2 regions of the Staphylococcus sp. AC872 genome follow, and region 2 is predicted to be linked to the other one. Evidence: riboswitches for the same ligand, from Rfam matches in the RefSeq annotation. Region 2 holds a riboswitch; the other holds the start of a gene.
The links. A riboswitch is a leader RNA that binds a small molecule or an ion and turns the genes downstream of it on or off. The one in region 2 is predicted to bind S-adenosylmethionine.

Region 1 (3,983 bases), on a different contig from region 2:
ATCGAACAACGAATGAATGAAATTGCTGATGGTTTAGCACAAACATTTAATTTACAAGTTGATTGCCGATATACACGACTTCCTGGAACAGTGATTAATGATGATGAATTAACTGATATAGCGATAGAAGTAGCAGAAGATGTTGGTTATCATGTATCAATTATGGATTTACCATTAACAATTGGTGAAGACTTTTCTGGTTATACAGAAACGTATCCCGGCGTATTTGCATTCATAGGATCTAATAGTGAGTATGATCTACATCATCCTTTATTTGATCCTGATGAACGTATTTTAGAAAAAGTGCCGACATATTTTGTGACACTCACTAAACGTCTTCTGAATCAATAGTCTCCATAAATTGTATAAAGATAGTATGATTAACATCTGGATAACCTTGGGTATATGAGAACATATACAAATTGAGGAGATGAATTTGAAATGTCAGCACAAGATCCTAGAAATAAATTCAAATCAACAGACTATGAACAACAAGAGCAGCCACTTCCAGGCTTGCAAAGCCAATTAAAACCTGAACCAGATTGCGGTGAGACATCATACGTCGGACACGGTCGATTAAAAGGATATAAAATGTTAGTCACTGGTGGCGATTCTGCCATTGGACGCGCAGCAGCTATTGCTTATGCTAAAGAAGGCGCAGATGTTGCTATTAATTATCTTCCAAGTGAAGACAAAGACGCACAAGAAGTTAAACAAGTGATTGAAGAAGCGGGACAAAAAGCAGTGTTACTGCCTGGTGATATACGTGATGAACAATTTAACTATGACATGGTCGAAGAAGCACATCAACAACTTGGTGGGCTGGATAATGTGACATTAGTAGCTGGACATCAACAATACCATGACGATATACAAGGGTTTGATACACAATCATTTAAAGAGACATTTGAAACCAATGTATATCCTATATTTTGGACAGTACAAAAAGCGTTAGAATATTTACAACCAGGTGCATCAATTACAACAACATCATCTGTTCAAGGATATAATCCAAGTCCTATTTTACATGATTATGCCGCTTCGAAAGCTGCAATTATCTCATTAACAAAAAGTTTATCAGAAGAACTTGGCGCAAAAGGTATTCGTGTCAATTGTGTAGCCCCAGGACCATTTTGGTCACCATTACAAATTACTGGTGGACAACCACAACGAAATATTCCTGAATTTGGTAAGGAAACACCACTTGGCCGTGCAGGACAACCTGTTGAATTATCAGGAACATATGTCCTATTAGCATCTGAAGAATCAAGTTATACAACTGGACAAGTCTTCGGTGTGACAGGCGGTATTCAAATTAACTAATGAATATAAGTTGGTCGATAAAGTGTTAATACTTTATCGACTATTTTTTTGTGACAAATTATATGATAACTATATCCAATTTTATTATGAATTTGGAATAAAAATATGTTTAATGTAAAATAAAAATATAAAATTATTAACCTTTTTGAAGAATGAAATTTAATTAAAAAATACCCTATATATTTAAGGGATTGGCATTTTATACGAGGACATGCAAATTAAATCTTATATCTAAAGGAGGTTATGACATGGTGAAAGATAGGTTTATAAGGGTTGCTCCGTTCATAATAGGTATAATCGCTATAGTTATATTTTCGTTATTTACTAAAAATCAATGGTTTTTAATCATTTTAATACTTTTATTTGCTTTAACCAATGCATTAAAAAATCTGTATTTTGTTAATAAAAATATTAAAAATAATATCATATGGATTAATCAAACAATCGACCGGTTATTAGGTATTATTGCGGGGTGTTTGTATTTAGGTTATGCCGGAATAGTGCTAATATCACAATCCCATGTATGGATTGGTTTCTTAATCCTAATGGTAACTATGGCGTTTGTTTTTTATATAGAAACTAAATTACAAATTGATGATGATACACAAAGGAAAAATCATCGAGATTATAAAGTGATCTCTCAACAACGTGAACGACAATTTAAAATACTGATGATTAGTATGACGATCATTTCTATTATTTTAATGATTGTATCACTTTATTTAAAATGGTGGATCGTCTTTGGTATAGCTATTGCAATGTTATTCGTAGTTGCTGTTGCATTAATTATTTATGAAAAATATTTTACGACGAAGTTATAATTTATGATTGACGTCATAGGAATTATCTTGTAACGTAAACGTTAAATATGAATCACTTATCAAGAGAAGTGGAGGGACTGGCCCTATGAAGCTTCGGCAACATTGAATCATGTGCCAATTCCAGTAACCTGTCTAGGTTTGAAGATAAGGGGATAATCGTTGTAGATGGACCTCTTTTCTTTATCATAAGGAAAAGAGGTATTTTTTGTAAGGAAGTAGGTCTAATGATGAAAGAAACTAAAAAGGGTAATGCTTGGGCGTTATTTCCGTTATTATTATTTATGTTGTTATTTTTAGGTGTAGGTATCATCTCGGGTGATTTCACGACGATGCCGTTAAATGTTGCGATAACGATTACAGTAATCGTTGCTTTGTTGATGAATCGCAAAGAAAAATTTGCCACTAAAGTTGAAGTGTTTACTAAAGGTGCAGGTCATTCAAATATTATTTTAATGATGCTTATCTTTATTTTAGCAGGCGCATTTTCTACGACTACAGAGAAAATGGGTGGCGTGACTTCTACTGTAAATTTGGGATTGTCTCTCATCCCTGAAAATTTAATTATAGTAGGTTTATTTATCATTTGTATGTTTGTTTCTATTTCAATGGGAACATCAGTAGGCACAGTAGCAGCTATTGCACCAGTAGGATTTGGCTTTGCGCAAGCAACAGATGTCTCTGCAGCATTATCTATGGCTACAGTAGTTGGTGGCGCTATGTTTGGAGATAATCTTTCTATGATTTCTGATACTACGATAGCGGCTGTACGTACACAACATACGAAGATGAAAGATAAATTTAAAGTAAACTTTAGAATTGTTTTACCAGGTGCGATATTAACTATAGTTGTACTATTTTTCCTAACAAATGGTATTTCCATGGATCATTCTAAAAGTTATGATTTCCAATTAGTTAAAGTCATTCCATATCTATTGGTGTTGATTCTAGCGCTAGTTGGTGTCAATGTGATTATCGTTCTTATTGGTGGAACAGTTTTATCTGGAATCATTGGTCTTATTGATGGCTCATTTGGTTGGAAAGGATTACTAAGTGCTGTATCTAAAGGGATTATAGGTATGGAAGATATTGCGATGATTGCCCTATTAATTGGTGGTTTAGTAGGACTTATTCAACATAATGGCGGTATAGATTGGTTGTTAAATGTAGTTAGAGGGCGCGTGAAATCTAAACGTGGGGCTGAAATAGGTATTGCCAGTTTAGTTAGTGTAGCAGATATTGCAACAGCTAATAATACTATTTCAATCATTATGTCAGGACCATTAGCTAAAAATATAGCAGATGAATATGATGTTGATCCACGTAAATCAGCTAGTATTTTAGATATATTTGGTGGATGTTTCCAAGGCTTATTACCATATAGTCCTCAAGTTATTTCAGCTGCAGGAGTGGCTGGTATCTCACCATTCTTACTTGTACCTTATAGTATTTATCCAATCATGCTTGGAGTATGTGGGCTGATTGCTATTTTAATTGGGTATCCGAAATTAAAAAATAAAGCATAAATATGATTAAAAACTGAGACTTTTTAGTCTCGGTTTTTTAGTTGATAAATAGAATTATAAATATTGAAAATGTTTTAAGTCAGCGTTTTAATGGTAAACTAGACTAAATGTGTAGAAGCGCAATCTTTTTTAATGTATAAATGTTTGGAAGTTTGAACAAATACGTTAAAATAGTATTAAGAGTGAAAGTAGGTGACTGAAAGTGGCAAAGTATAATGTGGAAAATGAATATGTAGAAATTGATATTGAACGTTTATTAAAATATTCACCAGAAACAATTTATGAAGCTTGGACGAAAGAAGATATTCTTAAACAA
Region 2 (3,983 bases):
TCATTGATTTGTCCCCTTTTCTTTAGCGTTTATCAATTTTGTTTGTAACCCAGTCACCAATAAATTGGATGATGAATACAATGATTAAGATGAAAACTGTTGAAACTAAAATAACGTCTTTTTGATTTCGAGTGAAACCTGTTAAGTAAGCTAAGTTACCTAAACCACCAGCACCGATAACTCCGGCAATTGCTGTAGATCCCACTAATGCAATTGCTGTTACTGTTAAACCTGATACTAACGCCGGCATTGCTTCAGGTAGTAATACTTTTCTTACTACAGTCCAAGTATTAGCACCCATAGACCACGCTGCCTCAATTACCCCTTTATCTATCTCTTTGAAAGCAATTTCTACTAATCTAGCCTAGAATGGCGCTGCACCTATGATTAATGCAGGTAGTGCACCTGTTGGACCACTTATTGTGCCTAAAACGACACTTGTAAATGGTATTAATAACAAGATTAAAATGATGAACGGTATCGCTCTAAATAGGTTCACGATAAATGAAACGATTGAATAAAATATTCTTGCCACTTTTGAATGACTCTTAGCCGATAAAAATAATAAAACACCTAAAATCAATCCAAATATAAAAGCAAATATTGTTGATACGACAGTCATATAAAGTGTTTCAACAATGGCTTGCCAAACTTCTGGCCATTGGACGTTCGGCATTGTAATCATTTCTTGGAGTATTTCTCCAACTGACTTACCCATGTCTTAACACCTCCACATTCACATGTTTCTCATTAAGATTAGATTTGAAATCTTCGAAATTTTCAGAACTTATAAAAGGTATATGGATAACTAAAAATCCTAATGTACCATTTCTTGTATTTTTAATGTCAGCTTCTAAAATATTAACGTCAATCTGATGCGTTTTTGTAATGTACGATACAATTGGTTGAGTCGTATTTTCACCGTTAAAATTCAATCTAACTATGTAAGCATTGTTATCTAATGGTTCTAACGCATCTAATGATTCCTCAAAATCCTCATTTAAATCATCTTTTACAAATCGTCTCGTTACTTCGTGTTGTGGATTTTCAAATACTTGGCTAACTTGACCTTGTTCTATCACGCGTCCGTTTTCCATAACTGCGACTTCATCACAAATTCGGCGAATCACTTGCATTTCATGTGTGATTAACACGATTGTTAAATTTTGTTGCTCACGTATTTTTAATAATAAGTCTAAAATTTCATCTGTAGTTTGAGGATCAAGTGCACTTGTAGCTTCATCACAAAGCAATACTGTCGGATCATTGGCTAATGCTCTGGCAATACCAACTCTTTGTTTCTGTCCACCAGACAACTCAGATGGATAAGCATTTTCTCGTCCCTTCAAGCCTACAAGTTCTATTAATTCATTTGCCTTACGTTTTGCTTCTCCTCTAGATAATCCTGCAATTTCTAGTGGGAATGTAATATTTTTAAGTACAGTTCTCGACCATAGTAAATTAAAATGTTGGAAAATCATACTTACTTTTTGGCGCTTCTTACGTAAATCTGACTTCGATAATTGACTTATGCTATCTCCATCAATAATAACTTCTCCAGAAGTGGGTGCTTCTAAATTATTAAACATTCTAATTAAGGTACTCTTACCTGCTCCAGAAAAACCAATCACCCCAAAAATGGAACCGGATTGAATGTTTAAATCAACGTGATCTACAGCGAGTACGTCTTTATTTTTCGTATGATATCGTTTCACGATTTGTTTTAACTCAATCACGTTAATGCCTCCTTGTTTATAACTAATACAAATTAAAAAATGCTTCCTCAAAACTTTAGACTGTTTGAGAAAGCATTTTAAAATATCTTTCTCTCATCTTCTAAAGTTTACCTTTATGTGAATTGGCACCATTTCTATATAAGACGGTTGCCGGGCTTCGTAGGGCACATCCCTCCACCTCTCTCGATAAGAGTGTTTGCATGATTTAATTTTATTTAATCCTACCATCACGGTAGAGATTCGTCAATAATTATTTTAAATTTTCTAACAAATAAGGAACAGACCTAAACGCATACAATCTTTTTACTTCTTTATCCTTATTCATTAACATTAATACTGGTACTGACATAATTTGATGTGTTTCACTAAACTTTGGATGAAAGTTCATATCAATTTTCTTAACCGGAAGTTTCAAAATTTCATTTGCAATATCCAACATTCTTTCAGACACTTTACATGTACCGCATGTAGGCGTATATCCGAAAATGAGATGTTTATCTTCACCAAAGTTTTCAGTCACATCGTCTATTTCGATTGATTTACTCATTCACTAAAACTAACCTTTCAGTTTTTAAATTAGGTATAAGGGATTTCTCTTTTTTGCAATTAAATCCATGTTTGGTAAGTACATGCGCTAAATAATTTTTAGGACAATTGGCCACTTCGCAAAATGTTTTATCTACAAAAATATGTTCAGACTCACTTAAATACCGTTTGAACCATTTTCTAATTCGATCCCCTTCGTCATCTGAATCAGCTAAGACGAAAACTTGTTTACCATAAAGTGATTCTATCATATCATCTATCTTATCTATACTCATAGTACCATGCGTACAAATAATACTTACTGGTTCTGCAATGACTTGCTGCACTCGTTTTTTATCAGATTTACCTTCAACAATGATTACTTTATTCACAATAGTCATAAGTATTCACCCTTTAAAAATCGAAAATTAGCTATCACTATTTAATTCCACGAAGATGCTATTTATAAAACATATACTACAAAAACTTAAAATGAATTAACCATTTCATTACACTGTTAATATCTTTTTTACAAATAGCATCAATGTCTTTTTAAATCTAAGTTCATCAGATTATATGTACGCATGCCTATAAAATTCTTCCTTCGGTTCGCCTCTGCTTTCGCAATGGCATAAGTGTTTCTAAAATCTAAAGATTTAAGAAACACTAAAAAAAACTCCTTGATACGAGATCGAGGAGTTTGCAAATATTATTCGCCAATCATTTCTGAATATTGTTCTGCTGATAATAATTCGTCAATTTGGCTTTCGTCACTAATTTCTACTTTAACCATCCATGCTTTTTCGTATGGTGATTCGTTTACAAATTCAGGACTATCTTCTAATTCTTCATTAACTTCAACTACTTTACCAGTAATTGGTGCATATAATTCAGATACAGTTTTTACAGATTCAACACTACCGAAAGTGTCGCCTTCGTTTAATTCATCATCAGTTTCAGGTAATTCAACGAATACGATATCACCTAACTCGTTTTGAGCATATTCAGTAATACCAATTGTCGCTACATTTCCTTCAACTTTAACCCATTCATGTTCTTTAGAGTATTTAAATTCGTTTGGTACTGCCACGATAAATCCCCTCCTAATTTTAAGTACATTTTAATGATGCCATACCCACAATTATCAATCAACTATTATCTAAAAATTTTAAACCTTTAAATATTCGGATTTAAGATGTAAATTGGTATTTTTATGACTTTATTAAAATGAAAGTTCACTTTTTATATTTTGAAATGGTATCCAATTATAACCAAGTATTTTTATACTCTTCTTCTTTAAAACCTAATGTGATTTTATCACCTAATATAGCTAAAGGTCTTTTCACTAACATGCCATCTGAAGCAAGTAATTCAAAACGTTCTTCGTCTGATAAATCATCTAATTTATTTTTTAAATCTAATTCACGATATTTGGCACCGTGTGTATTAAATAATTTTTTAGTGTCTACACCAGTTTTATCAACAATTTCTTTAAATTCATTTTTCGTTGGTGTATGTTGAACAATATCAATTGGTTCATAACTCACACCGTATTCATCTAAAAATTTTGCTGCTTTTTTGCAAGTTGTACAATTTGCATATTGGTAAAATTTAATCATCGCTTTGCCTCCTTTATCTCTTAAATCCAATATATCATGTTATTTTAGAAAACGCTCTACTTTTTAAGCTTATTTTTTTATTTAAGTATTTTCATCCGTTATA

Region 1: another riboswitch for S-adenosylmethionine. It lies ahead of ACZ267_RS00775 (Na+/H+ antiporter NhaC family protein); the one in region 2 lies ahead of ACZ267_RS08415 (methionine ABC transporter ATP-binding protein).

Annotation. Positions count from the first base shown of each region.
Region 1 covers NZ_CEEDKW010000001.1:132,824-136,806, reverse strand. The annotation lists gene ACZ267_RS00790 (amidohydrolase) at 1-351, shown strand, start outside; gene ACZ267_RS00785 (SDR family oxidoreductase) at 442-1,323, shown strand; gene ACZ267_RS00780 (hypothetical protein) at 1,572-2,144, shown strand; SAM riboswitch class I at 2,198-2,295, shown strand; gene ACZ267_RS00775 (Na+/H+ antiporter NhaC family protein) at 2,372-3,667, shown strand; gene ACZ267_RS00770 (SRPBCC family protein) at 3,870-3,983, shown strand, end outside.
Region 2 covers NZ_CEEDKW010000004.1:234,147-238,129, reverse strand. The annotation lists gene ACZ267_RS08425 (MetQ/NlpA family ABC transporter substrate-binding protein) at 1-4, opposite strand, end outside; partial or broken gene ACZ267_RS08420 (methionine ABC transporter permease) at 23-718, opposite strand; gene ACZ267_RS08415 (methionine ABC transporter ATP-binding protein) at 711-1,736, opposite strand; SAM riboswitch class I at 1,827-1,929, opposite strand; gene ACZ267_RS08410 (thioredoxin family protein) at 1,987-2,283, opposite strand; gene ACZ267_RS08405 (toprim domain-containing protein) at 2,276-2,662, opposite strand; gene gcvH (glycine cleavage system protein GcvH) at 2,971-3,351, opposite strand; gene ACZ267_RS08395 (arsenate reductase family protein) at 3,527-3,880, opposite strand.